One region of the Rhodobacter sp. 24-YEA-8 genome, then DNA from elsewhere that is predicted to be linked to it. Evidence: riboswitches for the same ligand, from Rfam matches in the RefSeq annotation. Region 1 holds a riboswitch; each other region holds the start of a gene.
What was found. Region 1 has a riboswitch for cobalamin ahead of BLW25_RS04655 (aromatic ring-hydroxylating oxygenase subunit alpha). Riboswitches for the same ligand answer to the same signal wherever they lie in the genome.
Positions count from the first base shown of each region.

Region 2: it holds a riboswitch for cobalamin, as region 1 does, so the genes downstream of both, BLW25_RS18610 (ABC transporter substrate-binding protein) here and BLW25_RS04655 (aromatic ring-hydroxylating oxygenase subunit alpha) in region 1, are expected to answer to the same signal.
Region 3: it holds a riboswitch for cobalamin, as region 1 does, so the genes downstream of both, bluB (5,6-dimethylbenzimidazole synthase) here and BLW25_RS04655 (aromatic ring-hydroxylating oxygenase subunit alpha) in region 1, are expected to answer to the same signal.

Region 1 covers NZ_FNSK01000001.1:923,208-933,090, reverse strand. Annotated here, with positions in the region: gene BLW25_RS04685 (HesA/MoeB/ThiF family protein) at 1-893, opposite strand, end outside; gene BLW25_RS04680 (thiamine phosphate synthase) at 890-1,486, opposite strand; gene BLW25_RS04675 (thiazole synthase) at 1,483-2,247, opposite strand; gene thiS (sulfur carrier protein ThiS) at 2,249-2,443, opposite strand; gene BLW25_RS04665 (FAD-dependent oxidoreductase) at 2,440-3,417, opposite strand; gene thiD (bifunctional hydroxymethylpyrimidine kinase/phosphomethylpyrimidine kinase) at 3,414-4,214, opposite strand; TPP riboswitch at 4,288-4,394, opposite strand; cobalamin riboswitch at 4,535-4,750, shown strand; gene BLW25_RS04655 (aromatic ring-hydroxylating oxygenase subunit alpha) at 4,877-6,127, shown strand; gene BLW25_RS04650 (FAD-binding oxidoreductase) at 6,131-7,222, shown strand; gene BLW25_RS04645 (PaaI family thioesterase) at 7,339-7,773, shown strand; gene nrdH (glutaredoxin-like protein NrdH) at 8,402-8,626, shown strand; gene nrdI (class Ib ribonucleoside-diphosphate reductase assembly flavoprotein NrdI) at 8,637-9,074, shown strand; gene nrdE (class 1b ribonucleoside-diphosphate reductase subunit alpha) at 9,056-9,883, shown strand, end outside.
Region 2 covers NZ_FNSK01000002.1:441,526-451,408, reverse strand. Annotated here, with positions in the region: gene BLW25_RS18635 (amino acid ABC transporter ATP-binding protein) at 1-361, shown strand, start outside; gene BLW25_RS18630 (NAD(P)/FAD-dependent oxidoreductase) at 374-1,615, shown strand; gene BLW25_RS18625 (4-hydroxyproline epimerase) at 1,624-2,628, shown strand; gene BLW25_RS18620 (cis-3-hydroxy-L-proline dehydratase) at 2,628-4,292, shown strand; gene BLW25_RS18615 (trans-3-hydroxy-L-proline dehydratase) at 4,301-5,329, shown strand; cobalamin riboswitch at 5,389-5,592, shown strand; gene BLW25_RS18610 (ABC transporter substrate-binding protein) at 5,820-6,779, shown strand; gene BLW25_RS18605 (FecCD family ABC transporter permease) at 6,844-7,830, shown strand; gene BLW25_RS18600 (ABC transporter ATP-binding protein) at 7,827-8,600, shown strand; gene BLW25_RS18595 (pseudoazurin) at 8,597-9,016, shown strand; gene BLW25_RS18590 (class I SAM-dependent methyltransferase) at 9,013-9,780, shown strand; gene nanR (transcriptional regulator NanR) at 9,792-9,883, opposite strand, start outside.
Region 3 covers NZ_FNSK01000001.1:1,789,384-1,799,266, forward strand. Annotated here, with positions in the region: gene BLW25_RS08845 (ABC transporter permease) at 1-817, shown strand, start outside; gene BLW25_RS08850 (carbohydrate kinase family protein) at 856-1,800, shown strand; gene BLW25_RS08855 (sugar-binding transcriptional regulator) at 1,880-2,860, opposite strand; gene BLW25_RS08860 (bifunctional aldolase/short-chain dehydrogenase) at 3,023-5,071, shown strand; gene BLW25_RS25235 (hypothetical protein) at 5,336-5,470, shown strand; gene bluB (5,6-dimethylbenzimidazole synthase) at 6,280-7,050, opposite strand; cobalamin riboswitch at 7,100-7,283, opposite strand; gene BLW25_RS08880 (bactofilin family protein) at 7,633-8,034, shown strand; gene BLW25_RS08885 (DUF1489 family protein) at 8,111-8,539, opposite strand; gene BLW25_RS08890 (adenosylcobalamin-dependent ribonucleoside-diphosphate reductase) at 8,724-9,883, shown strand, end outside.

The sequences.
Region 1 (9,883 bases):
CAGGCCCTGAGGCCGGAGCGGCAGGCGAGAACGATGCGCTCATGTGGCGCGGGCGTGGCCCCCGTGATCTGGTCAGGCGCGATGCGATGGGCCGCGGGGGTGACCGCGAGCGGCGCCTCGGCGCGGTCGCGCAGCTCGATCACGTAATCGCCGGGGCGGATCGCAGCCCTGGCGATGAAAGGGAAAGCCGTCTCCGGCTCGGGCGCGGTGTCAAAGCGAAAGCTGCTGAAGCGCCAGCCCGCCATGTCAAAGCGGATCAGCTGGCCAAGCGGCGATGGCATGATCCCCGCCAGATGCGCCAGCGCCATCTGCGCCATGACGGTGCCCAGCATCCCTACCACCGGGCCCAGCACACCGGCGCTGGCGCAGGTCGCAAGGGTTTCCGGCAGGTCGGGGAACACCGCCCTGAGCGAAGGCGCGCCCCCGCAAAACCCGCCGACATAGCCCGAAAGCCCCAGCGCCGAAGCCGAGATCAGCGGCTTCCGGGCGCGGTGGCACAGGTCAGACAGCAGATAGCTTGCCGCGAAACTATCGGCGCAATCGAGGATGAGATCGGCCGCCGCCACCAGGTCGGGTGCAGTTGCAGGATCGCAATGCGCCACAAGCGCCGTCACCTGACAGTCAGGGTTCAGGAGCCGCAGCGCAGTTGCCGCAAGTGCAGCCTTCGGCGCGCCGATACCACCCGCATAAAGCGGCTGTCGGTGAAGGTTGCTTTCCTCGGCCCGGTCCGGGTCGATCACGGTGATACGCCCGATACCGGCACCGGCCAGATATTGCAGCACCGGCACGCCCAGCCCCCCGGCCCCCACGACCAGCAGATGCGCCGCGGCGAAAGCCGCCTGCCCCCCGGCCCCGATCCCGGGCAGCAGGGTCTGGCGCGCATAGCGGCTCATCCCGTCACCCCGAGCCAGTGCCGCACCTGTGCCTCGGGGTCGGGGTTCAGTGTGATATCGGTCACCACTGAAACCAGATCCGCCCCGGCGGCAAAGGCCTCTGCCGCGCGCGCGGGGGTCAGACCGCCGATCGCCACCAGCGGGATATCCCCGATCCGGGCCTTCCAGTCGGCAAGCTTTTCCACCCCCTGCTGATGCCATTTCATCTGTTTCAGGATCGTCGGCCAGACCGGCCCCAGGGCGATGTAATCCGGGCCCAGCGCCAGCGCGCGCGCCAGTTCTTCTTCGTCATGGGTCGATATACCGAGCCGCAGCCCGGCCCGCCGGATCGCTACCAGATCGGCGGCATCAAGATCCTCCTGTCCGAGATGGATCCAGTCACAGCCTTCTTCAATTGCAAGCTGCCAGTGATCATTGACCACAAGGATGGCATCATGCGCGCGGCACAGGTCCAGCGCCTCGCGGATCTCACTGCGCGTCTCGTCAGCGCTGCGATCCTTGACACGCAGCTGCACCAGGCGGACCCCAAGCGGCAGCATCCGCGCCACCCAGGCAGCAGAATCGAAAATCGGATAGAAACGCGGCAGGGTCATGCGAGAAACGCCCTCCCCACCACGGGTGTCGAGGGCGCGGCCATATCGCGCGGTTCCATCGGCTGCGCGAGATAGGCCGCCCTGCCCGCCCGGATCGCCCCGGCCATGGCCCCGGCCATCCGCGCCGGATCACCGGCCTTGGCCACCGCCGTATTCAGAAGCACAGCATCAAAGCCCAGCTCCATCGCCCGCGCCGCATGGGAAGGCAGCCCGATCCCGGCATCGACCACCAGAACCTGATCGGGAAACTCTGCCCGCAGCACGCGCAGCCCATATTCGTTCATCAGCCCCCGCCCCGAGCCAATCGGCGCGCCCCAGGGCATCAGCACCTCACAACCGGCCTCGACCAGCCGCGCACAGACGCCAATATCCTCGGTCGTATAGGGAAAGACCTTGAACCCGTCGGCAATCAGGATGCGGGCGGCCTCTGCCAGTCCGAAGACATCGGGTTGCAGCGTATCGGTATGGCCGATCACCTCAAGCTTGATCCAGTCTGTCGCGAACAGCTCGCGCGCCATGTGGGCCGTGGTCACGGCCTCTTTCACCGTATGGCAGCCAGCGGTATTGGGCAGGATCTTCGCGCCCAGATCTGCCACAAGCGCGCGGAAGTCACCGCCATCTCGCTGTTCGCGGCGCAATGAGACGGTGGCGATCCCGGCCTCAGAGCTGCGAAACGCGTCTTCCAGGATCTTCGGCGAGGGATATTGTGCCGTGCCCAGCATCAGCGCGCTTTCAACAGCAGTTCCGTAGAATACCGGCATCTCAGCCCCCCTGCATGGCGGCGAGCACTTCGACACGGTCGCCCTCTTGTATTTCTGTTTCCAGCCGCGCGACTTTGGCGATGAAGACCTCATTCACCGCAGTCGCCACGGCTACGCCAAAGCCCTGTTCCTCAAGCAAAGCCGCCAGGGTGCGCGCCCCGGTCAGCCTTGCCTCTCCATTCACGAAAACTCTCATGTCCTCACCTCATCCATGAACTCGGGCTGTGCGCCGGTCTCGAGATGTTCCGCCACCATCCGCGCGCAGGCGGGCGAGAGGAGGAATCCGTGGCGGTAGAGACCATTGGCAAAGATTACATCGCCCCGCCGCCGGATCCGGGGCAGATTGTCGGGGAAAGCGGGGCGCGCATCGGCCCCGGTCGCGACCAGCTCGGCCTCGCCAAAACCGGGATGGATCGTCCAGGCCGCCGCCATCAGCTCCATCATCGACCGCAGCGTCACCTGGCCACGCCAGCCGCTTTCGATCATCGTGGCGCCCAGCATGAAATGCCCGTCGCCGCGCGGCACGATGTAAAGCGGGATGCGGGGATGCAGGAGGCGGACCGGGCGCGAAAGGCTCACGCCCTCGCAGCGGATCAACAGCATCTCACCGCGCACACCACGCAGGTCACTGAGACTGTCGCGCGCCGCGAGCCCCCGGCAGTCGATGGTCAGCGGCGCCTCTGACGGCTCGGGCGTCACCACGATCCCCCGGGCCGCGAGACGGCGGGCCAGTTCGCCAAGCGCCGCGCGCGGGGCCAGATGTGCTTCGGTTCTGAAGCAGAGCCCCTCGCGGAATCGGCCTTCCAGATCGGGTTCAAGCTGTGCGATCTCATCACCGCCAATGGTCTGATGTCCTTTGGTCAGCCGCGCAAAGCGCGCCAGATCGCCCCGGTCACGCGGATCGGCCAGAACCAGCGTCCCGGCCCCGGTGACCAGCCCGGTATGGGATTGCCACCAGGCGGCCGCGCCGGCCCCCAGCCGTTCGACCGGTTCCTCTGCCGATTCCGCCTCGCAATATGGCGCCAGCATACCGCCGGCCCACCAGGAACAGGCCTGCGGCCCGGGGCCTCCGGCAGGGTCCGAGATCGTGACCTCATGGCCGCGCGCCGTAAGTTCACTGGCCATCACAAGGCCCATGACACCGGCCCCGAGAATATGGACGCTGCTCATGATTGCGGCCAGAGCGCGTGGAAATGATGCACCGGCCCATGGCCGGATCCGACCTGCAGCGCATCCGCTGCCCGGATCGCCCCCTGGAGCCAGCGATGCGCCCGCGCCACCGCATCGGGGATTGTCATCCCCTGCGCCAGCCCTGCCGCAATCGCTGCGGCATAGCTGCACCCGGTGCCATGGGTATTTTTGGTCTGCTGGCGTTCTGCCGTGAAAACATGGGGTTCAGGGCCGATCAGCAGGTCGCGGCATTCTGCCCCCCCGGCATGACCGCCTTTCATCAACACCCAGGCCGGCCCAAGCGACAGGAGCGCGCGCCCCTGTATTTCCTGCACCCCATGGCTGCTGGCCTGGCTTTCGCCCAGAAGATCGGCCGCTTCGGGCAGGTTCGGGGTCAAAACCGTCGCAAGCGGCAAAAGCTCCTCGCGTAGCGCCGCGACTGCCTCGGCCGCGAGCAGCCGGTCGCCGGATTTCGCCACCATCACCGGATCAACCACCAGGGCCAGATTACGCCCCTTCAGCGCCGCCGCTACGGTCGAGACCAGTTCCGGATCGCCCAGCATCCCGATCTTCACCGCGCCCACGGCAAGATCATCGAACACCGCATCAAGCTGCGCCCGGACCATCTGCACCGGCAGGGCCATCACCGCTGTCACCGAGCGGGTGTTCTGCGCCGTGATCGCGGTGATCACGCTGGCCCCGTAAACGCGCATCGCCGCGAAACTTTTGAGATCGGCCTGGATCCCTGCGCCGCCGCCGGAATCAGACCCCGCTATGGTCAAAGCTATCGCCGTCATCATGCCCCCAATGACCGGCGAAAAGATTTGGGGAGACTGGCGTCCGGGCAAGCCGCAACGGGCCGCCAGAGACACGATCAGACCACCCGTTCCCTCCGCCGGTATGAACCGGATCAGGTTCGATGGGTTAGCCTTGCGGCCTCTCAGCCCCGGTTTCCCGGGACACCCCAACGAGTAAGTTGCCCAATCGTTAAGCGGAGCATTTTCGTTTGGCAACCGGCAAAATCCCGCTTTCAGCGCGAATGAGGCTGCTTACAGGGCCGCTGTCTGTTCCGCTTTGCGACATGTCGCAAACAGACAATCCCGGCCGCCGCACTGTGATCAATTCAGCCTCGCAAGGTGCCGCTGGCGACAGCGGAGAATTGGGAAGCCGGTGCGGTCCCGCAAGGGGTCAAAGCCGGCGCTGCCCCCGCAACGGTAGAGGCTGAGAGGCGCGACAAGGACCACTGGGCGGAGGAGCCCGGGAAGGTGTCGCGACCAGGGTTGAAAAGACCGCTCGCCAAGCCCGGAAACCAGCCTTGCACGAGATGTCGAGCCGCGGTGGGCGGCGAAGCGGCAACAGGCTCGCGGGTCCATCCCCGCGCGGGCCCTTCGCCGCCTGTTGTCCATCGCACGTCAAACCTGCCCGCGCAGCGCGCGCGGGCTAACGCGAAGGACAGCGAATGCTGAGCCAGTCCGAGACCCTTTCCCGCCTTCTGGCACGCCAGAGCGGCTATGCCTTAGAGCGCGATTTATATTGCGATCCCGGGGTGTTGGAGGCTGATCTTCAACATCTGTGGTATCGCGAATGGCTCTTTGCCATTCCGGGCTGCGAGCTGGAGAAACCCGGCGCCTTTGCCACGCTTCAGGTCGGCGCCTATCCGGTGGTGATCATCAAAGGCAAAGACAATCGCATCCGCGCTTTCCACAATGTCTGCCGCCATCGCGGTCAGCGGCTTTGCGCGAAGACCAATGGCTCGACGACGAACCTTGTCTGCCCCTATCACCAATGGACCTATGACCTCGAAGGCAAGCTCATTTTCGCCCGCGATATGGGCGAGGATTTCGACCCTTCGAAATTCGGGCTGAAGAAGGTGCACTGTGTCGATCTTGGCGGCATGGTCTTCATCTGTCTCGCCGATGTGCCCCCTTCCATTTCCGACCTCGCGCCGAAGCTGATGTCGTATCTGGCCCCCTCGGGGCTCGCGGATGCAAAGGTCGCTTTCAGCTCTACCATCGTCGAAAACGGCAACTGGAAGCTGGTGATCGAGAACAACCGCGAATGCTATCATTGCGGCGGCGCGCACCCGTCTTTGTGCCGGACCTATTCCGACAACCCGCGCATGACGGCAATGGAGGGACCCGATTCGGCCTCGCCCGACATCATCGAACACTGGAAACGCTGCGAGGCGGCCGGCCTGCCCTCGCGCTTCACCAACCATCCGCAGATGCAATGGCGGCTCGCCCGCATCCCGCTGCTCAACGGCGCCGAAAGCTATACGATGTCGACAAAGGCGGCGGTGGCGAAACGCATGGGCACCATGCCCTTCAACGATGCCGGCAGCCTTCTGTTCTTCCACTACCCGAACAGCTGGAACCATTTCCTTGGCGATCACGCCATCGTCTTCCGCATCCTGCCGATCAGCCCGACCGAGACGCAAGTGACCACCAACTGGCTGGTCCATAAGGATGCGGTCGAGGGCGTCGATTATGATCTCGAAACCCTGACCCGTGTCTGGCTCAACACCAATGACGAAGACCGCCAGGTGGTCGAAGAAAACCAGAAGGGCATTCTCTCGCCCGCCTATGAACCAGGGCCCTATTCCCCGATCCAGGAAGAAGGGGTGATGCAGTTCGTGGACTGGTATGCGGGCATCATGACGCAACGCCTTGGCCCTGTTTCCGGCACAGGCCCGGCACTGGCGGCGGAATAAATCATGGGAAGGCAACAGCTTAACTGGTCCGCGAAACCCTGGGATGATGCGGAGCATCTTGAATGCGCCATGGTCGTGCCCGAGACGCCGGATACTGCCACCTTCACCTTCCGCGCGCCCTCGGGCGCCTGGTTTGACTATCAGCCGGGCCAGTTCGTGACGCTCGACCTGCCGGTTGATCCGAAAAAGGGCGCGAAGGGCAATGTGCAGCGCACCTATACGATCTCGTCTTCGCCGTCGCGGCCGCTGTCGATCTCGGTCACGGTGAAAGCCCAGGCGACATCCATCGGCACGCGCTGGATGCTCGATCACCTGAAGCCGGGGATGAAGATCAAAGCTTACGGCCCGGCGGGGATTTTCAGCTCGCACCGGCATCCGGCAAAGAAATACCTCTTTATCTCGGCGGGATCAGGCATCACGCCGATGATGTCGATGACGACCTGGGCCTGGGATTCGGGCGAGATGCCCGACATCACCTTCGTCCATGCCGCGAAACGCCCGTCAGAGATCCTGCTGAAGAAACGGCTGGAAGGCTTTGCCGACCGCGTGCCGGGGCTGAAACTCCGGTTCACGGTTGAAGAGCCAGACCCGTTCCAGACCTGGTCCGGCTATCAGGGGCGCCTGTCGCAGATCATGCTGGGCCTGATGGCGCCGGATTATCTGGAGCGCGAGGTCTTCTGCTGCGGGCCGGAGCCCTTCATGCAGGCGGTGCGCGACATGCTGGTCTCGCTTGGCTTCGATATGGAACATTACCATCAGGAGAGCTTTGGCGCCCCGGTAAGTTCCGAAGCCGAGGCGCCGGTGATCGAAGATGTGATCCCGGATGCGGATGCCGGCGCGCAGATCACCTTTGCGGCGTCGAACGTCACCGCGCGCTGCTCCGAGACCGATACGGTGCTGGCCGTCGCGAAACGCTCGGGGCTCAATATCCCCTCGGGCTGCACCTTTGGCCTTTGCGGCACCTGCAAGGTGAAGAAAACCGCAGGTGATGTGCATATGGTCCATAATGGCGGCATCTCGGATGACGAGATTGCCGAGGGCTGGATCCTCGCCTGTTGCTCGAACCCGATGGGCAAGATCACGGTTGAGGTCTGAGAGCGGCGCGGCCTGACAGAAATCCTGACAGAAATGACGCATCGGCAGCCTTGCCGGTGCGTCTGAGACAGCTACTCTCCCCGCCGGGCACCGCGCGCAGATATGGGAGAACACCGATGACAAAACCGATCCTGATGGACAGAGCCGCGCTGAACGACTTTGTCACCCGCGATTTCGGCCAGGTGGCGGCGGATTTCACCGTCGATGCGGTGACAGATCAGGGCATAAGGCTGCGGCTGCAAGTGGCCGAACGCCATCTGCGCCCGGGCGGCACCGTATCCGGCCCCACGATGTTCGCCCTTGCCGATGTGGCAGTCTACCTTGCCATCCTGTCGAGGATCGGGCCGGTGGCGCTTGCGGTCACCACGGGATGTTCCATCGATTTCATGCGCAAGCCAGCCGCCGGGCGCGGGCTTTACTGCGATGTGCGGCTTTTGAAACTTGGCCGTGTGCTGGCGGTGGCCGATGCGCTGATCTTCTCGGACGGGGTCGAGGATCCGGTGGCTCGGGCGAATATGACCTATTCCATCCCGCCTGCCCCGGCTGCCTGAAACACCGCGAACCAGGACCTGCCACTCGGGACCTTCGAATCAATTTGATGACGGCCCGGCGGGCGCGACCGGCAGCTGCAGTGCCTTCCCCTGGGTCAACCGGCTTATCCCCAGAGATGTGCACCATTCTGTCCACGAAGCGGCCCGACCAGGGGGCGCCCCTGCTCCTGGATATTGTGCAAGGCGAAATATTGCGCAGCCCGGCTCTGTGGGTTTAGGGGCACACATTTCCGCCATGCGCCCACGGCAAAGCAACGATTTCCTCTGATTTCAGCAGCTTTTCAACTCTGAGTCGTTCCGGTCACGGCTGGCATTTCAATAACACAAGATGTTGACAGCAGGGCAAATCGGGGATCAATATGCAGATGTTCCGGGAGCAAACCTGCAGCCTGCGACGCGTCCGAAATCCGGGGAAACCGGGGCATTTCCGGGCGCAGCCAGCGGCAGGAACGGCCAGGGGAAACTCCGGGGGGAAACCTTCGGGAAGACCATAGCCGCGGCAGGATCCCAGGGCAAAGTGAAGGCAACAAAACCGTGCGACGGGCGCGAGAATATGACCCGGCGGAAGCTTTCCGCTGGCCGTTTCTCAGTGAACCGCAGCCACATGGGACAGTAGAAGGATCAGGCAATGACCATCACCGTTTACTCCAAACCCGCATGCGTTCAGTGCACCGCAACCACCCGTGCGCTCGACGCCAAAGGCTTGTCCTATTCCATCATCGATCTGACCGAAGATGCCGATGCGATGAATCGCGTCGTGGCACTCGGCTATCGCCAGGCCCCCGTCGTCATCGCCGGTGACGCCCATTGGGCTGGCTTTCGTCCCGATATGATCGGCCGCCTCGCCAGCTGAGGGGGTCTCCGTGCCCGGGCTCGTCTTTTTCTCTTCTGCCTCGGGCAATACCCTGCGTTTCGTCACGCGCCTGGAAGAAGTCAGCGCTGGCCGCTATGGCGCGGCGCTGCGTATCCCAATATCCCCGCAGGATCCTATGCCGGATCCGGGCGGGGATTTCGTTCTGATCTGCCCGACATTCGCCGATGGCGAGGGGCGTGGCGCGGTCCCGAAACAGGTGATCCGCTTTCTGAATGACCCTGAGCGGCGCGCCGGTCTGCGCGGAGTGATCGCCGGGGGCAACCGAAATTTCGGACAGACCTATGCCCTTGCGGGCCGGGTTATAGCTGCCAAATGCAATGTGCCGGTTCTCTACAGCTTCGAGCTGGCCGGCACGGAAACCGACATCGCCCGCGTCCGGCGCGGGCTTGATCTATTCTGGGGGATGGAATGCTCGACAATGGCGTGAAGCCGGCGCTGGACTACCATGCGCTGAACGCAATGCTGAACCTCTATGACGGGGAAGGCAAAATCCGCTTCGACGCCGACCGCATGGCGGCGAAGCAATATTTCCTGCAACATGTGAACCAGAACACGGTCTTCTTCCACAACCTGGATGAAAAACTGCGCTATCTGGTCGATGAGGGCTATTACGAGCCCGATGTGCTGGACCAGTATTCGCGCAATTTCCAGCGCCAGATCTGGGATGCGGCCTATGAGAAGAAGTTCCGTTTCCCGACCTTCCTCGGCGCGTTCAAATATTACACCAGCTACACGCTGAAGACCCGCGACGGTCAGCGCTTCCTTGAGCGTTACGAGGATCGCGTGGTCATGGTCGCGCTGGCGCTCGCGCGTGGCGATGAGGCGCTGGCGATGTCCTTCATGGACGAGATCCTTTCGGGCCGCTTCCAGCCCGCAACGCCGACCTTCCTGAACGCAGGAAAAATGTCGCGCGGCGAGCTGATCTCGTGCTTCCTGCTGCGGCTTGAAGACAATATGGAGTCGATTGGCCGTTCGATTAACTCCGCCCTGCAGCTGTCGAAACGCGGCGGTGGCGTGGCCTTGATGCTGACGAACCTGCGTGAGGCCGGAGCGCCGATCAAAGGGATCGAGAACCAGTCCTCGGGCGTCATTCCGGTGATGAAGCTCCTGGAGGATTCCTTCTCCTACGCGAACCAGCTGGGCGCGCGTCAGGGGGCGGGCGCGGTCTATCTGAACGCCCACCACCCCGATATCCTGCGTTTCCTCGACACCAAGCGCGAGAATGCCGACGAGAAA
Region 2 (9,883 bases), on a different contig from region 1:
GAAACATGTGGGTCTTGGCGAAAAGCTCTCGGTCTATCCGGCGCGGCTTTCGGGCGGGCAGCAGCAGCGCATGGCGATTGCCCGGGCGCTGGCGATGGGGCCGTCCTATATGCTGTTCGATGAGGTCACTTCGGCGCTGGATCCGATGCTGGTGGGCGAGGTGCTCGATACGCTGCGGATGCTGGCTTCCGAAGGCATGACGATGATCTGTGTCACCCATGAGATGAAATTCGCGCGCGAGGTCTCTGACCGCGTGGCCTTCTTCCATCAGGGGATCATGGCCGAGATCGCGCCGCCCGAAGAGCTGTTCGGGGCGCCCAAAACCACCGAGTTGCAGAAGTTCCTCGCCGCCACTCATTAAGGCAGACGTAAAATGCAGAACGAGACCGATGTGATTGTCATCGGGGCGGGCGTCGTGGGTCTTTCCGCGGCGCTGGCCATTCAGGCGCGGGGCCTGCGCGTCACGGTCATTGATCGCGAAGGTCCGGCGGCGGGGGCATCGGCCGGGAATGCCGGGGCTTTCGCCTTTACCGATATCCTGCCGCTGGCAAGCCCCGGGATCCTGAAGAAGGCGCCGAAATGGCTGCTCGACCCTTTGGGGCCTTTGTCGGTGCCGCCGTCTTATGCGCTGAAGATCGCGCCCTGGATGTTCCGGTTCTGGCGTGCCTGTTCGCCCGCGCGGGTGAAACAGTCGACGGTCGCACAGACCGCGCTGATGGATCTGTCAAAGGCCGAGCTCGAGCCGTTTCTGACCCTTTCCGGCACGCTGTCGATGCTGGAGAAGAAGGGCAATCTTCAGGTCTATGAAAGCCGGTCCGAGCTTGATGCGAGCCTGCCCGGCTGGCGCGCGCGCGAAGAACACGGGATCGAATTCCGCCATATGGATGCGGGCGAGATGGCGGTAGTTCAGCCCGGTCTCGCACCCCGTTTCACCCATGGCACCTTTACGCCGGGCTGGTATTCCATCTCGGATCCGAAGCTTTACACCCTGGCGCTGGCCGACCGGTTTCGCGCCAATGGCGGTGTGCTGGAGCGCGACGAGGTCACCGGGATCAGGCCCCTGACCGAAGGCGCCGAAGTGCTTTCGCACGGGAAGATACGCCATGCCGGGCATGTCGTGCTGGCGGCAGGGGCGCATTCGCATCTGATCGCGCGTTCGGTGGGCGACCATATCCCGCTGGAAACCGAGCGCGGCTATAACACCACCCTGCCGCGCGGGGCGTTCGATCTGAAGACCCAGGTGACCTTTGGCGGTCATGGTTTCGTGGTCTCGCGCCTTTCCACTGGCATTCGTGTCGGCGGTGCGGTGGAACTGGGCGGGTTGCACCGGCCGCCGAATTTCAGACGATCAGAGGCGATGCTTAAAAAAGCCCAGGCCTTCCTGCCCGGGCTGAAGCCCGAGGGCGGCGTGCAATGGATGGGCTTTCGCCCGTCCCTGCCGGACAGCCTGCCGGCGATTGGTCGCTCGAAGAATTCTGCCCGCGTTATTCACGCATTCGGTCATGGCCATCTCGGGCTGACGCAATCGGCCGGCACCGCCCGGCTGGTTGCCGACCTTGTGACTGGAAACGCACCCGCCCTCGACATATCTGCCTTCTCTCCCCAACGCTTCTGAGGCTCATGATGAGTGTTCATACTTTCTCCTGCCTGGATGGTCATACCTGTGGCAATCCGGTGCGTCTGGTCTCGGGCGGCGGCCCGCGTCTGATCGGCAAGGACATGCTTGAGAAGCGCGCGCATTTTCTGCGCGAATTCGACTGGATCCGCACCGGCCTGATGTTCGAGCCGCGGGGCCATGACATGATGTCGGGCTCGATCCTTTATCCGCCGACCCGTGATGATTGCGATGTGGCGGTCCTGTTTATCGAGACCTCGGGCTGTCTGCCGATGTGCGGCCATGGCACGATCGGCACGATCACCATGGGGATCGAGAACGGGTTGATCCAGCCGCGCTCGCCTGGTCAGCTGTCGATCGATGCGCCGGCGGGCAAGGTTGATATCTCTTACCGCCAGGAGGGCCGTTTCGTTGAAGAGGTGCGGCTGACCAATGTGCCGGGCTTCCTTTATGCCGAGGGTCTGACGGCAGAGGTCGAGGGACTGGGCGAGATCGTGGTCGATGTGGCCTATGGCGGCAATTTCTACGCCATTGTCGAGCCGCAGAAGAATTTCCGCGATATGGCCGATTTCACCGCCGGAGAGCTGATCGGCTTCTCGCCGAAGCTGCGCGCTGCGCTGAACGCGAAATATGAATTCGTGCATCCCGGCGACGCGCGGATCAGCGGGCTGTCGCATATCCTCTGGACCGGGGTTCCGACGGTCGAGGGCGCACATGCCCGCAATGCCGTATTCTATGGCGACAAGGCGATTGACCGCTCGCCCTGTGGCACCGGGACGTCGGCCCGGATGGCGCAGCTGGCGGCAAAGGGCCGCCTGAGCGTCGGCGATGAATTCTGGCATGAGAGCATCATCGGCTCGATCTTCAAGGGTCGGGTCGAGGCGACCTCTGACGCGGTACCGGGAAAATCGGCGATCATCCCGTCGATTGGCGGCTGGGCGCGGCAGACCGGGATCAACACGATCTTCATTGATGAGCGTGATCCCTATGCCCATGGGTTTGTGGTGAAATGATGGGCTCGCGGTTCATTCTTGAGGGCACGGCGAAGGGTCGCGTTCTGGCATCCGATGAGCCGCTGAGCTTCTGGGGCGGGGTCGATCCCGCGACCTCAAAGGTGATCGATGCGCATCACCCGCTGCATGGCGAGACGCTTGCCGGGCGGGTGCTGGTGATGCCGGGGACACGGGGCTCCTGCACCGGGTCAGGGGTGCTTCTGGATATGGCGCTGAACGGGCTTGCGCCTGCAGCGCTGGTGTTTCGCGAGCCGGAAGATGTGGTGACGCTGGGCGCGATGATTGCGGCCGAGATGTTCGGCGTGGCGCTGCCTGTCCTGCGGCTGGAGCGCGCGGCCTTCGACATAGTCTCGCATCTGGAGGAGGTGGCCGTCATTCCCGGGGCCATCGAGGCCCCGGGAATGACCCTGCCGGTCGCCTCTGCCGCGGGATCGGCGCTGGCCCTGACGGCGGCAGATCTGGCGATGCTTTCAGGTGCGGAAGGCGAGGCCGTGTCGCAGGCGATGCGCATCCTTGTTGCGATGGCGGCAAATCAGGGCGCGACCCGACTGATCGATGTGACCCAGGGCCATATCGATGGCTGCATCTATGCGAGCCCGGCCAATCTGACTTTCGCGGCAAAAATGGCGGATATGGGGGCACGGGTGCGGGTGCCAACAACGATGAATGCGATTTCGGTCGACCGCGAGAACTGGCGTGCCCAGGGCGTGCCGGATCTGTTCGGCACCCCGGCGCAGCGGCTGGCCGATGCCTATGTGGCGATGGGCTGCCGGCCAAGCTTCACCTGCGCCCCCTATCTGCTGGAAAGCGCTCCGGCCGAAGGAGAATCTATTGGCTGGTCGGAAAGCAATGCGGTGATCTTTGCCAATTCCGTGCTGGGGGCGCGAACGGCGAAACACCCGGATTTCCTTGATCTTTTCATTGCGATGACCGGGCGCGCACCGCTGGCGGGCGTTTGTCTTGACGAGAACCGGGCGGCGCAGCGCGTCATCGACGTGGCGGCGATCTCTGGCGCGGATGATCTCTTCTGGCCTTTGCTGGGCTGGCTTGCGGGCCGCGCCTCGCCAGACCGGATCCCCCTGCTCAGAGGTGTGGGCGCGGCATCGCGCGAGCAGTTACAGGCGCTGTGCGCGGCCTTTGGCACCACCTCGGCCGCGCCGATGCTGCATGTCGAAGGGGTCACGCCCGAAGCGCATCTTGTCGCACCCGATGCCGACGCGGCCCGGATCAGCCGCACTGATTTCACCCGCGCCTGGGAGGAGCTGAACCAGGGCGGTGAAGAGATCGACCTTGTCGCCATCGGCAGCCCGCATGCCTCGCGCGAGGAATGCCGCGCCTTCGCAAGCGCGCTGAACGGTGGGCGGGTGCAGGTGCCGACCATCATCACTGCCGGGCGCAGTATTATTGCCGATCTGCAGGGCGAGGGCACGCTCGCGACCCTCGAAGCCGCCGGTGTGCAGGTGATTCCTGACCTCTGCTGGTGCTCGATCTCCGAGCCGGTCTTCCCGCCCGCGACCCGCACGCTGATGACCAATTCCGGCAAATATGCCCATTATGGGCCGGGGCTTTCGGGCCGGCAGATCCGGTTTGACAGTCTCAGAACCTGTGCCGCTGCCGCCCTTACCGGCCATGCCGCCAAAACCCTTCCCTCCTGGCTTTCCTGAGGTTCCCCATGCGCTCGATCAAGACCATCCATGTGATTTCCGCTCATGCCGAGGGCGAGGTGGGCGATGTCATCGTGGGCGGGGTCCGCCCGCCGCCGGGAGACACGATCTGGGCTCAGTCACGCTGGATCGCCGAAGATGAGACGCTCAGGAATTTCGTGCTGAACGAGCCGCGCGGCGGCGTCTTCCGCCATGTGAACCTGCTTGTGCCGCCAAAAGACCCGCGCGCCGATGCCGCCTTTATCATCATGGAGCCCGAGGACACGCCGCCGATGTCCGGCTCCAATTCGATCTGCGTTTCGACCGTGCTGCTTGATGGCGGCATCATCCCGATGGTCGAGCCGGAAACGCGCATGGTGCTGGAGGCGCCGGGCGGCCTCGTCCATGTCCGCGCCGAATGCCGCAATGGCAAGGCGGAGCGGATCTTTGTCGAAAACCTGCCCTCTTTCGCAGAACGGCTGGATGCGAAGCTTGAGGTCGAGGGCCTTGGCACATTGACGGTCGATACCGCCTGGGGCGGCGACAGTTTCGTCTTTGTTGATCCCAAAGCGCTAGGTTTCAGCCTGACGCCCGACGAGGCGCATGATATCGCGAGGCTCGGGGTAAGGATCTCGGAGGCCGGCACCGAGCAGCTGGGCTTCCGCCACCCGACCAATCCGGACTGGACGCATTATTCCTTCTGCCTCTTCGCGGGCGAGGTGACGCGGCAGGGGAATGAACTCCGCGCCGGTGCTGCCGTGGCGATCCGGCCCGGCAAGGTTGACCGCTCGCCGACCGGGACCGCGCTTTCCGCGCGGATGGCAGTGCTGCATGCGCGCGGCCAGATGTCAGAGGCCGACCGTCTGACCACTGTCTCGCTGATCGGGTCGGAATTTCAGGGTCGCATCCTCGGCACCACCGATCTGGCGGGGACGCCGGCGATCCGCCCGGAAATCTCGGGGCGCGGCTGGGTTACCGGCATCCATCAGCATATGCTGGACCCGACCGATCCCTGGCCCGGCGGCTACCGGCTTTCCGACACCTGGGGTGCGCGCTGATCCCGCAGCCCGGGCACGAGCCTCTGGGGCGCTTTGTCATTGAAACGTGCAGGGTTTGCCCATAATCAGGCAATGTCGGTTTCCGCAAGGAATTGAAAGGGAATCCGTTATCCCCCCGCCCGGGGGGATGAACCGGAACTGCCCCCGCAACTGTAGGCGGCGAGGATCCGCGCGACAAAGCCACTGTGGGAGAGCCCATGGGAAGGCTGCGCAGACCCTGTGACCCGCCAGTCAGGAGACCTGCCGACTCCTGTAACCAACTTGACCCGGACGGGGCGTCCGGGGAGGCGAGATATGATTTTGACCCGCAGATGCGCCATCGCATCCCGTGCAGCCAGCCTGCGCCAGTCGCGCCGGGCCAGCTTTGTGCGTCGCGGTTTTCACGCTCTCCATCCGCTCCATCCCCCATTCCACTCGGAGATCCCGGATGCGATATTTTCCCAATACCCGTTTCTCACTGACCGTCTCACTGGCCGCGCTCTGCTTTGGCATGCCTGCCCTGGCCGAGACCGGCTATCCGCTCAAGCTGCAGAATTGCGGGCTTGAGCTGAGCTTTGACAAGGCGCCGGAAAGTGCAGTGACCGTCGGTCAGGCGACGACCGAGATCCTTTACACGCTGGGGCTTGGCGACAAGGTCGCGGGCACTTCGGTCTGGTTCACCGAAGTCCTGCCGGAGTTCAAAGATCTGAACGACGGCATCGAGCGGCTGGCCGATAATGACCCTTCATTCGAAAGCGTCGTCGCCAAACGCCCGGGTATCGTGACCGTGCAATATGAATGGCATGTCGGCCCGCAAGGCATCGTGGCAACGCGCGAGCAATTCGCCGATCTCGGCATTCCGGCCTATGTCCTGCCGTCCGACTGCATCGGGAAGGACAATACTGCAGGCTCGGACGGCACGCGGCTGGAGCCCTATACGATGGAGGGGATCTATCTCGGCATCGAAGAGCTGGGGACGATTTTCAACATCACCGACAAGGGCGCAGAGGTGGTCGCTGACCTGAAAGCGCGCGAGGCAGCGGCGGTCGCGGCGGCGAAGGCGCTTGATCTGAAAGAGGCCTCGGCGGTGTTCTGGTTCTCGTCGGCCGAAATGGATATCGACCCCTATGTTGCCGGAAACGGTGGGGCCCCGGCCTGGATGATGTCTTCTCTGGGGCTGAAGAATGTGGTCGAAAGCCCCGAGGAATGGCCGGTTGTGTCCTGGGAAACCATCGCCCGGGCCAATCCCGATGTGATCGTGATCGCCCGTATGGACCGCCGCCGGTTCGAAGCGGATGATCATGAAAAGAAACTGGAATTCCTGAAATCCGATCCGGTGGTAAGCCAGATGGAGGCCGTGAAGAATGGCCGCATCGTGATCATCGACGCCCATGCAATGGACCCGTCGATCCGCAATATCGCGGCGCTGGAAGAGCTGGCGGCGGCGCTGCCGGCCTTTGATCTGAAATGATCCGCCGGAAATGAAACGACCGGCCACCCCTGTTGCGCTTGCCGCCCATGTCGCTCTGCGCGCCATGGCGGGGGTGGCTGTTCTTGCGCTTGCCATTCTGACGGGCGTGATCCTTGGCGAGACGCCGCTGCCCTGGTCGACGGTCTGGGCGGCGTTGGCGAATAATCTCTGGGCGGCGGGGCTGCCGGTCGATCCGATTGATCAGGGCATCATCTGGGCCTACCGCGTCCCAAGGACGCTGGTTGCCGCCGGATGCGGCGCGGGGCTGGCGCTGGCAGGTGTGGTGTTGCAGGCGCTGGTCAGAAACGCGTTGGCCGATCCTTATCTGCTGGGCGTCTCGGCAGGGGCCTCGACCGGGGCGGTGGCGGTGACGATCATGGGCGTCGGTGCCGGGGCCATCGGGATCTCGGGGGGTGCCTTTCTGGGGGCGGCTCTGGCCTTTGGGCTTGTTGCGGCCCTGGCCCGCGCGGCGGGCGGCGGCCCTGCACAGATGGTGCTTGCGGGCATTGCCGGATCGCAGCTTTTCAACGCGCTGACCTCTTTCTTCATCGCGAAATCCGCCAATGCCGAACAGGCGCGCGGCATCATGTTCTGGCTTTTGGGCAATCTTTCCGGCGTGCGCTGGCCCGATGTCACACTGGCTTTGCCGGTCGCGGTCGCCGGGTTCCTTGCCTGTCTCTGGCATGCGCGTGCGCTGGATGCGTTTTCCTTTGGCTCGGACGCCGCTTCATCGCTGGGGATCGCGGTGCGCCGCGTGCAGATCGTGCTGATCGGTGCGGTGACCCTGATGACCGCAACGATGGTCAGCCTTGTTGGCTCCATCGGTTTTGTCGGTCTGGTGATCCCCCATGCGGCGCGGTTCCTTGTGGGGCCGCGTCACGGGCGGCTGATCCCGGCGGCGGCCCTGACCGGGGCCGTGTTCCTGATCGCGGCCGACGTGGTCTCGCGCATGCTGATCCCGGGCCAGGTGGTGCCGATCGGTGTGGTCACGGCGCTGGTCGGCGCGCCCGGCTTCGCGCTGATCCTGATCCGGGGGAGGGTGCGCGGATGAAGATCGCGGCGCATGAACTTGGCTGGGCCGCGCGCGGGCGCAACATCGTCGAGGGCATCACGCTTGAGGTTGCCAGTGGCGAGACGCTCGGGCTGATCGGGCCGAACGGATCCGGGAAATCGACGCTGCTCAAGCTCTTCGCCGGGATCGCGGCGCGACCGCGCGGCACGGTCAGCCTGGACGGCACGGCCCTGTCGCGCATGAACCGGCGCGATATCGCGCGGCGCATCGCCTTTGTCGAACAGCAGGCCCAGACGACCGAGGCGCTGAGCGTGCGTGACGCGGTGGAGCTGGGCCGCACGCCCTGGCTCTCGCCGCTGGCGCCTTTCGGCGCGCAGGATGCTGCGATCTGTGCCGAGGCGCTGGCGCGCGTAGGTATGGCTGAAATGGCGGCGCGGTCCTGGACCACGCTTTCGGGCGGCGAGCGTCAGCGTGTCCATATCGCCCGGGCCCTCGCGCAGCGCCCGCAGGTCATGCTGCTGGACGAGCCGACCAACCATCTTGATATCCATCATCAGCTTTCCCTGTTGCGACTGGTCTCCGACCTGCCGGTGACGGTGGTGATCGCGCTGCATGATCTGAACCAGGCGCTTGGCTGCGACCGGCTGGCGGTGCTGGAGGGGGGCAGGCTTGCCGCCCTTGGCCCGCCGCGCGAAGTGCTCAGCGCCGACCGCCTTGCCCGCATTTTCCGCGTCGGTGCCAGGACGCTGACCGACCCGACCGACGGTGTCACGCAATTCCGTTTCCACTGCCTTGAGGATCAGCCATGAAATCCGCTCTTGCCGCCCTTTTTCTGATGATCGCCGCGCCCGCGCTGGCCGAAACGCATGAGGTGGAGATGTATAACCGGTCGGAAAACGGCCCGATGATCTATGAGCCATCCTATCTGAAAATCGCCCCGGGCGATTCAGTGCGCTTTATCCCGACCCAGCCGAGCCATAATGCCGCGACCATTGATGATATGATCCCCGAAGGCGCCACGCCGTTCAGATCGAAGATCAATGAGGATTTCACCGTCACCTTCGACGTGCCGGGCGCTTACGGGATCAAATGTTCGCCGCATGTGGCGATGGGGATGGTGATGCTGATCCATGTCGGCGATGTGGCGGAAACCGTATTGCCCGAGACCCTGCCCACACGGGCGCGTGAACGGTTTGACCTGATCCTGTCCGGGATTGCGGAGTGATCAATCACGATCTCGCCGAAGACATCCGTGACTACTGGTCGCGCCGGTCCGAGACATTTGACCAGGCCTTCGGCCATGCGATAGCGCCAGGGGCCGAGGCCGCCGCCTGGGCGCAGCCGATGCGCGATCACCTGCCGCCCGCGCCGGCGCGGGTTATGGAACTGGCCTGCGGCACCGGCGAGGTGACGCGGCTGATCCATGATCTGGGCCATGAGGTCACGGCGCTGGATTTTTCCGAGGCGATGCTCGCGGTTGCGCGCGCGAAACATGCGGGCAAGCCGCGGCTGCGCTTTGTGCTGGCCGATGCGCAGGTTACGATGGAGCCCGATGCCAGTCAGGATGCGATCCTGTGCCGGCACCTGGTCTGGACGCTGACCCGGCCGGAAGAGGGTTTTGCGGATTGGTTTCGGGTACTGAAACCCGGCGGGCGGCTTCTGGTCTATGATGGTGACTGGGCACAGCCCGCGCGTTCGGGCCGCTGGCCGGCGCGGTTGCTGGCGCTGTGGGACCGGATCTCGCCCGATCCGTTTTATGACGGCGCGATGGGCGCGCGCCATGCCGCGATCATGGCGGGGCTGCCTTTCGGCACCGGCCTGCGCTTTGAAATGCTGGTACCACTGCTGGAAAAGGCGGGGTTCACCGCCATCATGCGCCATTCGCATGAGCCGATTGCCCGGGCGCAACGGCGGGTCAACGGGCTGCGCAACCGGCTCAGAACCCGGGTTTATGACCGCTTTATCCTGACGGCGCAAAAGCCCGGCTGAGAGCGGCAGGGTCAGCCCTGGAGGTAAAGCCGTTCCGACCGGTCGAGATGCTTTTGCATCCGCTCCGCCGCGAGATCGGGGTCCTGGGTCGCGATCGCATCGG
Region 3 (9,883 bases), 870 kb from region 1:
GGGCGTCCTTGTGGTTCTGGCCGCAGGCGGCATTGACGTCTCCTTCACCGCCATCGCAGCCTTTGTAATGTATTCGCTGACCATGCTGGTCACGAATATCTTCCCGGGAATGCCGCTTTGGGTGATCCTGCCGCTGGCGGCCCTGGGCGGCGCGGTCTTTGGCGTGATCAACGGGCTTTTGGTGCATTCCCTGCGCGCGCCTTCGCTGATCGTCACCATCGGCACGCAGTACATCATCCGCTCGGCGCTGCTGACCTTTGTCGGGACGGCCCTGTTCATGAACCTGCCCGCCTCGATGGAAGCGTTCGGCAAGGCGTCCCTCATCACCTGGACCGGCGGGACCGGGGTGATCTCGACCCTGCCTGCGACCGTGCTGGTGCTGGTCGTGGTCGCTTTCGCCACCTGGTTCATCCTTGAGCGCACCCTGATGGGCCGCGCGATCTTTGCCTCGGGCGGCAATCCGGGGATTGCAGAACGCCTTGGCTTCAACCTCTTCCATATCCGGCTCTTCGTGTTCGGCTGGGCGGGGCTGCTGGCTGGTATCGCGGGCATCGTGCATGTCGCCTCGAACCGTCTTGCGAACCCTTTTGACCTGGCGGGGATGGAGCTTGAGATCATCGCGGCCGTCGTCCTTGGCGGCGCGCGAATCACCGGCGGCTCCGGCACCGTAATCGGCACCCTGCTGGGTGTGCTGCTGATCACGCTGGTGAGCAATGTGCTGGTCTTCGTGGGCATCCCCTCGACGCTGCAGCTTGCCATTGTCGGCATCTTCATCCTGATCGCCGGCACCATTTTCGCGCTGCGCCAACGCAACTGAGCAAAGCGCGGCTGAACAACCTTTCGGGAGGAACCACCATGAGCCATGATGTTTCGGTCATCGGCCTCTATATTCTTGACGTTCTGGGGCGGCCGGTCGATGCGATCCCGCCGGGCGGCTCTGTCGCCTTTATCGACGAGATCCGCCTGACCGTGGCCGGTACAGCCGGCGGAACGGTGGTCGATCTGGCGAAGCATGGGCTGAACTGCCTCGCGGTCGGTGCGGTCGGTGATGACGAGAAGGCCGATTTCGTGCTGGCGACGCTGGCGCGGTTCGGGGTCGACACGAGCCAGATGCAGCGCCTGGCCGGCGTGCCGACCTCGGCCTCGATCCTGAACATTCGCCGCAACGGCGAGCGCCCTGCCCTGCATCAGCGCGGTGCGTCAGATCATTTCGACATCATCCCCGAAACGCTGGATGCGGTGCTGGCCGCCCCGATCATCCATCTCGGCGGCACCGGTCTTCTGGCCAAACTTGACGGGGAGCCGAGCGCGAAACTTCTGGCCGAGGCCAAGCGGCGCGGGCGGACCACCACCTTTGACCTCCTTGGCGCCGATGAGAATACGATCAACCTCGTCGCACCGCTCTTCCCGCATATCGACTATTTCATGCCCTCGGTCGAAGAGGCTCAGGCGATCTCCGGCGCGACGACCGTCGAGGGCGCGGGGCGCTTCTTCCTCGATCGCGGGGTGAAGCAATGCGTCTTTACCCTTGGCGGGGACGGCGTCTGTTTCATGGACAATAAGGGCGCCGTGGTGCGCCAGCCGGCATTTGAGATCGAAGTGGTCGATACCACCGGCTGCGGCGATGCGTTCGACGCGGGCTTCATCACCGCGCTCCATCACAAAATGGATCTGAAAACCGCGCTGAACTTTGCCCAGGCGACGGCGGCGCTGGTGGCGACCGGGCTTGGATCGGATGCGGGTGTACAGTCGTTTGACCATACGCTTGAGTTCATGAATACGGCGAAGATCAAGGGCTGATCGCCCTTTGGCGAAGCGCCGGAGGGGTGTTGCATCCCTCCGGGCCTTTCCCGATCTTTTTATCGGGTGGAAGAAAGCGTCAGGGGGTCTGTGCCAGCAGGCCCGCGGCTGTTTCGGTATCGGTTACCAGATGGCTGACATAGCCGCCTTTCAACGTGGCACGCAGCGCGGCGATCTTTCCCGGGCCACCTGCCACGCAGACCCGGCGAGGGATGGCGCGCAGCTCATCAAGTTCGATCCCCATCATGCGGCTGTCGAAGTCACGGCGGATCTGCTGGCCTCCGGCATCGAGGAAACGGCAGATCAGCACCGCTTCGGCGCCGTCTGCTGCATAGGCATCGATCTCATCCGTGCCGGCAATGCCGGCAACCCGCATCGTGCTGTCGGGCCCGAGACCTCCGAGACCAAAGACGATGGTGCGCGCTTTGCGGATCAGCGCAAATTGCTCGGAAAGCGCCGGTTCTTCGCGCAAAGCGGTGCAGAGCGCGGCGCTCGACAGCACCGCCGGCGCATGCATCACCATGCTCAGCGCGCCGAGATTGCGCGCCATGATCGCGGTGCAGAGCTCGGCCGAGAAATCGCGCCGCCCCATTGCCGCGCCAGTGACCTGGACCACGCTCAGCCCCTCGACGGGCTGCGAGATCGCATCGGCCACTGCCAGCACCGTGCGCCCCCAGGAGATGCAGAGCGTCTCGCCCGCGGTCAGCATCCGTTCGAGCTGCCGCGCCCCGGCGGCTCCAAGGGCTGCAAGTCGCGTCGCCGCATCGTCTCCGGGCTGTACCGGCACCACCAGCGCCTCTTCGAGGCCAAAGCGCGCGGCGAGGGCCAGCGACAGCGAATGCCGCGCCATTACGCCCGCATCAATGCTGATCCGCACCGCGCCGCGTTCGCGCGCTTCCTGAAGATAATTGACCACGCTGGCACGCGAGACGCCGAGCCGCGCGGCGATGTCGCTCTGGTTCAGGCTTTCCTCATAATAGAGCCAGGCGGCCCAGATCACGATATCGTCGAATTCTGCCGGCACGGCCCCCCGCCCGCGTATCTGCGCCTCTGCCGACATCAGTCCCCCTGCCCGTCACGCCCAGTCATGCCATCAGCTTTGCCACGAAACCCAGGCCTTGGCGAGGCTTTCACCGATCTCTTTCGTACTCGCATTGACATTTGACACCAATAACTGTCATTTGACATCAACTCAGACCTGAATGTCCAAGGAGAAGATCCGATGCAATCCCTGTGGTCCGATGCGGATTTCGAGAAAACCGTTGCCGCCTATGTCGCGGCCGGCGTGAACCGCGATGTGGCGATCCGCACCTGGACGACGCGGCTGCTGGGCCAGGTGCCGCAGCTGGTGCTGCATGGCGGCGGCAATACATCGGTGAAAACCGTGATCAATGACCATGATGGTACGCCGGTCGAGGTGCTCTGCGTCAAGGGGTCGGGCTGGGATATGGGCCAGATCGAACCGGCAGGCCTGCCCGCGCTGCGGCTTGCCGAACTGAAGGCGATGGTGAATTACGAGACGCTGTCGGATGACGATATGGTCATGCTGCAGCGCCGCCTGTTGCTGGATCCGGCCTCGCCCAACCCTTCGGTCGAGGCGATCCTGCATGCGATCCTGCCCTTCCGCCATGTCGATCACACCCATGCCAATGCGATTGTCGCACTGACCAATCAGCCGAATGGCGAGGCGCTGATCCGCGCGCTTTACCCCGAATATATCGTCATTCCCTATGTGATGCCGGGCTTTGACCTCTCGAAGGTCTGCCTCAGGGCCTTTAATGAACGCCCCGATGCGCCCGGGATGATCCTGATCAAACACGGGATCTTCACCTGGTCCGACGATCCGCGTGTCGCTTATGAGGCTATGATCGAGGCGATCACCCGCGCCGAAAACCGCATCGCGGAGGGCAATCCGAAACCCTTCGGCACCGCGCCGGTGCTGAGCGGGCTGGCAGACGCCGCAGAGATCGCGCCGATCCTGCGCGGCGCCATCGCATTGCCGGGCGCGCAGGAAGGCCTGCCCCGCCGCTTTGTGATCGAACATCGCGTGACCCAGGATATCCTGGATTTCTGCGGCGCGGAAAATGTCGAAAGCCTGACCCGGCGTGGCAATGCGACACCGGAACATGTCATCCATATCAAGCGCTTCGGCCTGGCACTGCCCGCGCCAAAAGCGGGTGAACTGCAGGCCTGGGGGGCGCTGGTCCGCGAGAAGATCGCGGCCTATATCGCGGATTACACCGATTATTTCACCCGCAACAATGCGCGGGCGGGCGGCATCAAGACCATGCTCGACCCGATGCCCCGCGTCTTCTACGTCGAAGGCGTCGGCGTCTTTGCCGCTGGTCCGACTGCGAAAGCCGCCCGGATCGGGGCGGATGTCGCCGAGGCGACGATCCAGGTGATCCGGGGTGCCGAAGGGATCGACGCTTTCGAAGCGCTGCCCGAGGCAGACCTTTTCGATCTGGAATACTGGTCGCTGGAACAGGTGAAGCTGAAAAAGGTCGCCGAAAAGCCGCTGACCCGTCAGGTCGCGGTGATCACCGGGGGCGCCGGTGGCCTGGGTCTTGCCATGGCCGAGGCCCTGCGCGCGGAAGGCGCCGAGATCGCACTGCTTGATATCGACGGCGCGAAGGCCTCCGAGGCGGCAAAACGGCTGGGCGGCATCGGCATCGGTTGCGATCTGACCGATGCGGCGGCGGTAGATGCGGCGATTGCGCAGGTGGCGCTGCGGTTTGGCGGCGTTGATATCCTTGTCTCGAATGCCGGGGCGGCCTGGCAGGGCGCGCTGCTTGATGTGTCGGATGCTGATTTCCGCGCCGCATTCGAGCTGAATTTCTGGGGTCACCACTATGTCGCCCGCGCGGTGGTGCGGGTGATGCAGGCCCAGGGCACCGGCGGCGCGCTTTTGTTCAACGTCTCGAAACAGGCGGTGAATCCGGGCCCCGATTTCGGCCCCTATGGCACGTCGAAAGCCGCGCTGATGGCCTTGATGAAGCAATATGCGGTGGAACATGCGGCCGATGGCATCACCTCGAACGCGGTCAATCCGGACCGGATCCGCACCGGGCTCATGACCGATCAGATGATCGAAGAGCGCGCCCGCGCCCGTGGCGTCACGCCCGAGGTCTATATGCGCGGCAACCTGCTGCATCGCGAAGTCACCGCCGCCGATGTCGCCCAGGCCGCGCTCGCGCTGATCCGGGCGCGCACCTCGACCGGGGCGGTAATCACCGTCGATGGCGGCAATACCGCTGCAATGCTGCGCTGAGGCGCTCTTTTCCCCTGGTGCCGGCGCAGCAATGTCGCCGGCGCCTTCGTCTGTCCCGCGCGAGCGGCCCCGGTTACCGCAATCCAGGGGCCTCGCGGACCTGTACGTCCCGATCGCACACAATCTGATGTGGTCACTGCAAACCCGACATTGATGTAAGCTCAGTCTTTGCTGTCTGCCGATGTGCCTCACGAGGGAGATTGACGATGTCGAAACGAAAGCAGCACGTCCGCTGAATTCTGGGAGAAGGAGGCCCTTGAGGCCATGAAAGGCGAGGCGCCCGCGTCGGAACAGACGAGCCTGTCCGGCGTGTTTCCGACGATGATCAATCACCGGCAACGCGCGCTGCTCGATGGCGCATCCGGTGTTTTGAACGCGCTGGCCGCAAAGCGTCGGTGACCGATGAGGTCCTGGATCTGCATGCCAGGATCGGAAAGCTGGCGGTGGCCAACTCTTCTTTGGGAAGAAAGCTGCAGCTATGGGGCGGAAAGTGAGGCGCTGCATGGTGCAGGCAACCATCCGGGTCAGTTGATCGGCCGGCACTGCGCTTTGCCGTCGCTCCCCTGGTCGTCGTTTTACCATATACTGCCGGGTGAAACGGACCAGAGCCTCGCGCTGATGCGGCTGATCAATATGCAGGCCTGGACAGGCCTTTCTTTGGCCTCGGTCAGATGACCTCGCACCTGCGCAATAAGGGCCATAAGGTGAATGAAAAGCGCAAGCGCCGGCTTATGCGCCTGATCGGGCTGATGCCGGTCTGTCAGAAGCCCGACAGCAGCGGGCCAACTGCAGGGCACAAGATCTCTCCCCGCCTTCTGCGCGGGTTGCGGGTGGAACGGCAAACCAGGCCTGGGGCGCGGACTTCCCCTGTCTGCCAATGCCTCGCGGCTTTCGCTGTCTGATGGCGAACATGGATTAACAACATAGCCCAACGGGCCGGGCTCCCGTGCCCGGCAATACCTGAATCCACAGGCTTCCAATCCTGTAAGACATGGCTCAAGGCGCTGAAAAATGAGAACATCTGAGCGCGCCGCAGCGACCGGCTGAACGCCACCGAGCCGGCAGCATTCACTCCGGGTGCGTCATTCCTTGGGAAAGCTACGGAACGCCCGCCTGGTCCGGGCCATCCCGCATCCGCGCCGGGTGTCTCTTCCCCGCCTGCCGCGTTGGCCCGAGGGATGCGGCCCATGGGAGCAGAGGCGGGATCTTCAGCGCCCCTGCCAGCGGTCGGCGAAGACCATGTCTTCCAGCCGGTGACGCTGCCCCCAGCCCCGGACCTCAAGCTCTGGCCGGTCATAAAGGTCGCGCACATGCCCAAGGCACAGGAGCGCCACCGGCACCACTCCATCGGGCAGATGCAGGATGCGCTTGAGATCACCTTCGCGGAAGATGCTGACCCAGCCGACGCCGATCCCCTCGGCCCGCGCGGCGAGCCAGAGGTTCTGCACCGCGCAAACCGTGGAATAGAGGTCGGTCGCGGCATCATGGGTGCGGCCCAGCACCACCGGACCGCCACGTGTACGGTCACAGGTGACGCAAAGGCAAAGCGGCGCCTCAGAGATCCCCTGGAGCTTGAGCTGCGAATAAAGCGCGCGCCGCCCCTCGCCGAACATCGCCGCCGCCTCGGTATTGGCGGTCTCGAAGGCGGCACGGATCTCGCTCCGCACGCCATCATCACGGATCAGGATGAAGTTCCACGGCTGAGAGAGCCCGACCGAAGGCGCGGCATGAGCCGCCGCCAGGAGCCGGAGCAGCAGATCGTCGCTTAACGGATCGGGCAGGAACTGGCCCCGCACATCGCGGCGCTCAAAGATCGCGCGGTAGACGGCGGCGCGTTCCTCTCCCGAAAAGGCAGCGGCGGTGCCGGGCGGGCGAAAGTCCGCACCGGAAGCGCCCGGATCTGCGCCTTGGGGTTTGGAAGCGAGCTGTTCGGCAGGACCGTGATCGCAACGGGCCGCGCGCGGCACATTTATCGGCATGACATTTCCCCTGTCAGGCAAACCGGCGCCCCTGCTGCCGTCCGCGCAGCCGGGGCCGTTCTGGTCTGGCCGGTCTTCTGGCTTGGTTTCACCCCGAAGCGGCGCCTTCCCGGCCAAAGCCAGTGGCATCTGCCGCCCGGTCCGCAAAAGCGGTCCACCTTACAGCGTTGGGCACGCGGCGGATTTGCACCGCCTTCCCGATTATCCCTCCGGCCAAAGGCAGCGCAGGGCCTGCGCCGCTGCCCGGGCCGGAAAGCACCAGACCGCAGCACTATCAGAGAAGTCCGGCCAGAACGCAACCGCGCCGCCGCCTGATTCGCAGCGACGGGCTGCGCCCTGCGATCCGCCCCGGCCGGCATCGCCGCCCGCACCGGACAGGATGCCCCGCCCCCAAAGAGCGCGCCTTCCTGTTTCACGCGCCTTTTCACCGGCTTTGCGCTGACGCTTGCCGCCCCGCCCTGTCGTGATCATTGAGTTTCGGCAGAAAACCGGCTTTCCCCGGCCTCACCGGTCGCACTCCACTTGACCCTTGCGCCGCAATTCCGCCTTATCGCCCCCGAGACGCTTTCAGAAAGATCCCCCATGTTCTCGAAAACTGCCGCTCCGAATGGCGAGCCCGGACAGGCTGGCTCCCAGGTGACCACGCCTCCCGCCGGCGCCAGCCGCAGCAATGCGACCCGCTCTGTGCTTGGCTCTGACCTGAAGATCACCGGCGAGATCAGCTCGACCGGCGCGCTTGAGGTTCTGGGCGAGGTTGATGGCAATATCACCGCCGACGCGCTGGCTGTCGGGCAGCATGGCCGCATCTCCGGCTCGGTCAGTGCCAAATCGGTCGAGGTGCATGGCCGGCTCGACGGCAAGGTCGACAGCCAGCATTTCATCATGCGCGCCACCGCCCAGGTGACCGCCGATATCACTTACGACACCCTGGTGATCGAGAGCGGCGCCACCATCGAAGGCCGCTTCACCCGCGGTCGCGGCTGATCGCCAGCATCTGCATTGGCCGATCTGAACCAGCCCTGGTCGGGCAGTTCGGATCGGGCCGATTCCGCAAAATGCTTCAGCGCAGGCCGATCTCGGCCAAAGCGCGTTCCAGCTCAGGCGGCAGGCTGTCATCGCCGTCCCGGCTCAGCGTCAGGTCACGCGGCACGTCCTCTGGCCCGATATAGCGCCAGCCCTGAAACGGGCGGCGCGGCGCGGATTCGGTGCGGATGATCTCTCGGTCCATCACGATGGCGCAGCGGCTGATACCATCGCCGGTCTCGACCCGCTCCAGCGCGGTGATGCGCTGCCGGCAGAGGATCACCCCCTTGATCACCCAGTAAAGCGAGCCACCCGCCAGCACTTCTGCCTCGCGTTTGGGCCACATACGGGTGACGTGCACCGCCTGCCCTGCCGGCCAGCGCGCCGCATTTTCCTCTTGCCAGGTCGCAAGATCCCCGATGCTTTCGGCACCGACACAAAGCTTGAGTATATTCACGAATCCCATGGCCGGATCATAGGCGCCTGCCCCGCCGCCGCAAGATTGACCGATGGCCTCCGCCTCCCTATCCTGTGGCTCTGGCCGGATCCGGCGCAAATGCTGGCCCAGTCCTCGCGCCGCTGACGGCCCTCTTTGCCGGAGGGTCTGCGCCTTGCCCGATACTGAACCCGATGCCGCCGCCGCCGACCGCCTGACCGGACCCGCTGCTCAGGCCGGGTCTGTCGCGCAGGGTGGGTTTGCCACCCCCATCGCGGCCCGGATCTGGGATATGAAATACCGGCTGAAGAACGCAGATGGCATGCCCATTGACCTGACGGTCGCCGACAGCTGGCGCCGTGTCGCCCGCGCCCTTGCGGTGGACGAGCCCGATCCCGCAGGCGCTGAGGCCCGGTTCATGTCGGCGCTGGAAAGCTTCCGCTTTCTGCCCGCCGGTCGCATCCTGGCCGGGGCCGGCACCGACCGCGCCGTCACGCTGTTCAACTGTTTCGTCATGGGCGCTATCCCCGATTCGATGGAGGGGATTTTTCAGGCCCTGAAAGAGGCCGCGCTGACCCTGCAACAGGGCGGCGGCATCGGCTATGATTTCTCGACCATCCGGCCGAAAGGCGCATTGGTGGCGTCTGTGGCGGCGGATGCTTCGGGGCCTTTGTCCTTCATGGATGTCTGGGATGCGATGTGCCGCACCATCATGTCCGCCGGCGCGCGTCGCGGCGCGATGATGGCGGTCCTGCGCTGCGATCACCCTGATATCCTTGACTTTATCACCGCCAAACAGGATCCCGCGCGGCTGAGGATGTTCAATCTCTCGGTGCTGGTCACCGATGCCTTCATGGCGGCGGTGAACGCGGATCAGAGCTGGGAGCTGGTCTTTGGCGGCACGGTCTATCACAGCCTGCCCGCCCGCGCGCTCTGGGACCGGATCATGCGCGCGACCTATGATTATGCCGAGCCGGGCGTGATCTTCATCGACCGCATCAACCGGATGAACAACCTCCATTACGCCGAGGTGATCAGCGCCACCAATCCCTGTGGCGAACAGCCGCTGCCGCCCTACGGCGCCTGCCTGCTCGGGTCGGTCAACCTGGCCGCGCTGGTGCGGGACCCTTTCACCGAAGCGGCCCGGATCGCGGGTGATGAGCTAGCCGATCTTGTCGCAACGGCCGTGCGGATGCTGGATAATGTGATCGGTCAGTCACGCTTTCCCCTGCCCGAGCAAGAGGCCGAGGCCCGGGCCAAGCGGCGGATCGGCCTTGGTGTCACCGGGCTTGCCGATGCGCTTTTGATGTGCGGGCTGCGCTATGGCTCGGATGAGGCGGTGGTGCAGACCGATGCCTGGCTCAAAGCACTGTC